Chelatococcus sp. HY11: one gene and its partner. The protein of the gene in region 2 interacts with the protein of the main gene of each other region in a pairwise test. Links are inferred from orthologs where the notes say so. Each region holds a gene or a part of one and is shown on either strand. Other genes may lie near its edges.

Region 1 (2,885 bases), 500 kb from region 2 along the record:
GACCGTAAACAGCCAGGCCGCCCCGGAAACTTTTGCGATCGCTCCCGGCGGGCGGATACGCCTGCGCCTCCTCAATGCCTCCAATGCCCGCCCGATCAGCCTGCGCTTCGAGAAATTCGCGGTCGAGGTCATCGCCCTTGATGGCCAGCCCGCCGAGCCCTTCCCGCCAGCCCGCGATACTCTCGCGCTACTGCCCGGCAATCGCGCGGACCTGATCCTGCGTTGCGCCACGGAAGCGGGAGTCTCGGGCAATATCGTGGCCGTGCTGGGTCCGGGCTTGCCACTTCTCACCATCAAGACCGAGGGAGCCCCCTCACCTAACGTCAAGGCCGGCGACATAAAGCTCCCCGGCAACAGCCTTCCGGAAGCTATTGATCTCGCATCAGCTTTGCGCGCTGATCTTGTGCTTGAGGGGGGCGTCGCAGCCGGCCAGCCCACCCCAAGCGAGGTGTCGCGGATCTGGCGGATCAACGGCGTCGCGTTCACCGACGCCCGCAAGCCCCTCTTCTCGACGGGAGAGGGCAAACCCGTCGTGCTGAGCTTCGTCAACAAGACCGAGTTCCTCCAGGCACTCCACCTCCATGGCCACGCGGCGCGCCTTCTGCACGCCCTCGATGACGGCTGGGAGCCCTATTGGCAGGACACCATCGCCGTCCCGGCCGGGCGAACCGTGCGTATCGCCTTCATCACCGAAGGCGCCGGTAAATGGATGATCAGTTCCGCGATCCTCGATCGTCTTGGCGGCGGCATGGCAACGTGGTTCGAAGTGACCTGACGCCTCTATGCTCGCCCGCTGGGATCGAGAAGCCGCTTGAGCACAGTGGGCAAAATCTCTGGCAGATCCTCCGCGATAAGGCCAGGACCGAAGGCGCGAGCCGCGGCCCCGTGCAACCAGACGCCGGCGGCGGCCGCCTCGCGGCCGGGCATGCCCTGCGCCAGAAGCCCGGTGATGAAGCCGGTGAGCACGTCACCGGTTCCCGCGGTCGCCAGCCAGGGCGTGCCGTTGTCGTTGATGACCGCCCGCCCGTCAGGGCTCGCGATCACCGTATCGGCCCCCTTCAGGACAATGACGGCGCCGGTATGGCGCGCTGCCGCGACCGCGCGCTGAAGCTTTGAAGGAGCTTCGGAAATCTCTCGTACATCTTTGAAAAGACGCGAAAACTCGCCATCATGTGGCGTCAGCACGGTGGGCTTCGCTTTAGCATGGATGAGCGATGCCAAGGCGGCGAGGCCAGCCGAACCGTCGACAGCAAAGCTCGTCAGCCCATCGGCATCGATGACAAGTGCCCGCCCCGCCTCCGCAGCGACCCTTACCAGCCCGCGTGTATCCTCACCCACGCCAGCCCCCGGCCCGATAGCCAGCGCATTGAGGCGCTCATCGGACAGCAGTGTTTCGAGCCCGCTGGGACCCTCGACTGGCCTGACCATGATCGCTGTGAGATGGGCCGCGTTGACCGCGAGGGCCGCTGGGGGGGAGGCGACGGTGACGAGCCCTGCCCCGACACGCAGCGCGGCCCGCGCGGCAAGCCGGGCCGCGCCGGTTGTGGCAATGCCACCGGAGACGACAATCGCATGGCCTCGCCCGTATTTGTGGCCGGCAGCCTCCGGCCGGTGATAGGCAGGCAACCACAGCCCCGGCGCGTTCGCGGCATAGGGCGAGGCAAGCGCGGCGATGGTCCCGTCGCTGATGCCGATGTCGGCGACAGTAACCGATCCGCAGTGCAGCCGGCCGGGCAGAAGGAGATGGCCGGGCTTGCGCCGCGCGAAGGTCACCGTCTCATGCGCCATGACGGCGACCCCGCGCACCGCGCCGGTATCGCCGTCGATCCCGGATGGGATATCAGCCGAGACCACGCGGACCTTCGACGCGTTGATCGCCCTGATGGCGATGGCGGACTCCCCGTCTAGATCACGCGAAAGCCCGGTCCCGAACAGCGCATCGATGACGAGGGCTGCCCCCGCGAGATCCATCGCTGCAAGGGGGCTGACCTCCCCGCTCCAGGTACCCGCCGCCCAGGCCGCATCACCGCTGAGCGCACTCCGTGAGCCGAGCAGATGAAGCGAGACCCGATATCCCTCCTCGGCTAGAATCCGCGCGGCGACGAAGCCGTCACCACCGTTGTTGCCTGGGCCACAGACGACGACCACCCGTCGCCCAGCCGGCAGGTGCTCGGCTGCCTGGTGCGCGACGGCGCGCCCTGCCCGCTCCATCAACTCCCAGCCGGGAACCCCTGCGGCAATCGTGCGCTGATCGGCCTCGCGCACAGCGGCATTGGTGAGAATCTCGTACATCATTCCCCTCGCCGGTCACTCATGAGGCCGTGGAGTCCTTGGCTCCATGGCAAGGATAACAGGCTCACCCGACAGCCACGGGCAATTCTCAAGGCAATTCATGGCATTTCCCAAGGCAGTATCTGTCAAGTTTTTCAGCTCCACGACAACTGAAGATCAAAAAGAAGTCATGTGCATATTTTTTATGCTGATTGATGATGAATATTGCGGCAGCCAAAGGCCCGTTCCAGAAACTTCGACATGGCCGCCACCGGCCCATTGATGGTAAGAGCCGTCTAGGTACGTTCGGCATCGGAAGCTAGGCAGCACAGGGGAGCCACGACGGATGAAGAGAATTGATGCGATCATCAAGCCCTTCAAGCTCGACGAGGTAAAGGAAGCGCTGCAGGATCTTGGCTTGCAGGGCATAACTGTCATCGAGGCCAAGGGCTTCGGCCGGCAGAAGGGCCATACGGAGCTGTACCGCGGCGCCGAATACGTCGTTGATTTCCTGCCCAAAGTGAAGATCGAGATCGTCCTTGCCGACGATATGGTCGATCAGGCTGTCGAGGCGATCCGCAAGGCCGCCCAGACAGGCCGGATCGGAGATGGCA
Region 2 (2,849 bases):
GGTTCTTCGTCTCGTACTCGACATGCGACGTCGAGATCGTGATCCCGCGCGCCTTCTCTTCAGGCGCCTTGTCGATCTGGTCATACGCCGTGAACGACGCGCCCCCAGACTCCGCCAGAACCTTCGTGATCGCCGCCGTCAACGACGTCTTGCCATGGTCAACGTGACCAATCGTCCCGATGTTGCAGTGCGGCTTCGTCCGCTCAAACTTCTCTTTGGCCATCAGTCACAAACCCTGGGCATTGCCATCATGATAAAGGATCGGGGATATCGATCCCCGAAATTGCGCGATCGTCTAGGGGGTTTCACTCGCTTGCGCAAGTGCCAGCGGCGCAATTAGTGCCGATTGTGGGGAACACCCGCTGCGACACCTTCGACAATATGCCTCTGCAACCGGTCCCGACAAACACCAAATCACGTCCCTGCCCGCCGCGCTATCAGACAGCGCCGCGCTCGAAACCATACAATAAATGGAATTCGATGAGGCCGTGGAGCGGGTGAAGGGAATCGAACCCTCGTCATCAGCTTGGAAGGCTGTTGCTCTACCATTGAGCTACACCCGCTAACGCACGTCAGGCTTGGATGGTGGAGGGGGTTGGATTCGAACCAACGTAGGCGTAGCCAACGGATTTACAGTCCGTCCCCTTTAACCACTCGGGCACCCCTCCGGCCCATCCAGCATGACCAACCCCGGTGGGTCGATCACCTTTCCGCTCACCTGCGGCGCAGGAGCAGTGGCGCGTTCTTAAGAGGAGCCGGTTATGGGTGTCAACTGCAAAACCGGGCTGGCGCGCCACAATCCCCTGTGTCAAACCTGCCTCACCCTGAGCCAGGCCAGCGCATATCGCGGGAACGTCTTGCTCGCCGGGCCCGGGCGGACCGTGCCCATACCTGTGGAAACGAGTAGTAGCGATGAGTGACGATCAGCGGCGGCCCCGCCACGGCAAATCCGGCCCTGGCCACAAATCCGGCCCTGGCAGATCGAATCGCCCCCCCTCACGGCCAGACTGGCGCGCGCGAAGGGCCGCGGAGGTCGAGGACGGCGTCATCCTGTACGGCTGGCATCCTGTCGTCGAGGCGCTTTCGAATCCGAAGCGCCGCATCCGCCGTCTACTCGTGACCGAGAACGCGCAGCGACGCCTGACCGAAGAGCTGGGCCCCCTGCGCGTCACGCCGGAACTCGCTCGTCCGGACGAGATCGCGCGCAAGCTCGAGCCGGATGCGGTGCATCAGGGTCTCTATATCGAGGCGGATCCCCTCCCCTCTCCCACCATCGAGACGATGAACGCGCAATCATTGATTCTCGTCCTGGACCAGATCACCGACCCGCATAATGTCGGCGCCATCGTCCGCACCGCCGCCGCCTTCGGCGTGGACAGCATCGTGACCACCGCCCGGCATAGCCCCTCGGCCACCGGTGTCATGGCCAAATCAGCGTCGGGCGGGCTGGAACATGTGCCCTTCACCATCGTGCGCAACCTCGCCGGCGCCTTGCAGACGCTGCGTGAGCGCGGATTTCTGTGCATTGGTCTTGATTCCGCCGGCGAGACCGAACTTGAGGCCGTTCCGCTGCGCCGCCCGGTCGCGCTCGTCCTCGGCGCGGAGGGCAAAGGCCTTCGGCAGCTCACCCGGGAACGCTGCAACGTGCTCGCTCGGCTCGACATGCCGGGTCATATCAAGAGCCTGAACGTGTCGAACGCCGCAGCCGTCGCCCTCTACGCGACCTCCCGGGCGCTCGCCGCTCTTGATTGATTGACGCGCGCGGGCGCCCGCGCGCGGTTGGCCCACGGCACAGGCACTCTCACAGGCACTCTCTTGACGCCGCGGCGCGCCTTCCCACGCCGCCCCTCACCGGCCGTGGCGTGGACAACGCCGATTGATGGCACGATCAGGCAATAAGCATGCCCGCCCACTCGGCTGCCCGTCCGAACGACCACTACGCCGACACATTCAACTTTTGAATGACGACGAATTGACGAGCGACACGGCACCGCCTCCCGCCGTAGTTTTCCCGTATTGACCGTACGGTCGGCCATGATTCTAGAGGGCAGCTGCAATGTTCGCAAGCAACCCTGATCTGAATCATTGAGATCGGAAGACAATAAAACGAGGAAACACTTGAGGAGGCGTCAATGAGCGTCGCGGCAGCGGAAGCGATATCCGAGCAGAAGCGTCCTATGACCCGCGAAGAGCGCAAAGTTATCGTTGCGTCTTCGCTTGGAACGGTCTTCGAATGGTATGATTTTTACTTGGCAGGCTCGCTTGCCATCAATATTTCGATGAACTTCTTTTCCGGCGTCAACCCGACCGCCGGATTTATTTTTACACTGCTTGGGTTCGCTGCCGGATTTGCGGTGCGCCCCTTCGGTGCCCTGTTCTTCGGACGGCTCGGCGATCTCATAGGCAGAAAGTATACGTTCCTCGTGACGATGACCGTCATGGGTATCTCGACCTTCGTGGTCGGCCTGCTGCCCAGCTACGCCTCCATCGGCATCATCGCGCCGATTGCCTTCGTCGCTTGCCGTCTGCTGCAAGGACTGGCGCTCGGTGGCGAATACGGCGGCGCCGCGACCTATGTGGCGGAGCACGCCCCCCAGGGACGCCGTGGCTTCTATACGTCGTGGATCCAGACCACCGCGACCGTCGGCCTGTTCCTCTCGCTCGTCGTCATCCTCGTCCTGCGCATGTCGATGTCGACCGAGGCGTTCAACGAATGGGGCTGGCGCGTTCCCTTCCTCCTGTCGATCCTCCTCCTCGGCGTGTCCATCTGGATCCGCCTGCAGCTCCAGGAATCCCCCGCCTTCGTCAAGATGAAGGAAGAAGGCACGGGCTCGAAGGCTCCCCTCAAG

What was found.
Region 1: the proteins of rlmB (region 2) and KIO74_RS04990 interact in binary tests that used the Escherichia coli proteins (3 or more experiments, as listed by UniProt). The link is inferred for Chelatococcus sp. HY11 from one-to-one orthologs.

Annotation. Positions count from the first base shown.
Region 1 is NZ_JAHBRX010000001.1:1,047,259-1,050,143, reverse strand. What follows is about bases 37-2,885. They hold KIO74_RS04990 (NAD(P)H-hydrate dehydratase), read right to left. Parts: upstream 2,293-2,885; coding sequence 781-2,292; downstream 37-780. Other genes in these bases: KIO74_RS04985 (P-II family nitrogen regulator), read left to right, coding at 2,618-2,885; KIO74_RS04995 (multicopper oxidase family protein), read left to right, coding at 37-775. Also shown: more of KIO74_RS04995, read left to right, coding at 1-36. UniProt on the Escherichia coli protein: Bifunctional enzyme that catalyzes the epimerization of the S- and R-forms of NAD(P)HX and the dehydration of the S-form of NAD(P)HX at the expense of ADP, which is converted to AMP.
Region 2 is NZ_JAHBRX010000001.1:549,509-552,357, reverse strand. The notes cover bases 20-2,832. They hold rlmB (23S rRNA (guanosine(2251)-2'-O)-methyltransferase RlmB), read left to right. Parts: upstream 20-912; coding sequence 913-1,752; downstream 1,753-2,832. Other genes in these bases: KIO74_RS02680 (MFS transporter), read left to right, coding at 2,133-2,832; tuf (elongation factor Tu), read right to left, coding at 20-223. Also shown: more of tuf, read right to left, coding at 1-19; more of KIO74_RS02680, read left to right, coding at 2,833-2,849. UniProt on the Escherichia coli protein: Specifically methylates the ribose of guanosine 2251 in 23S rRNA.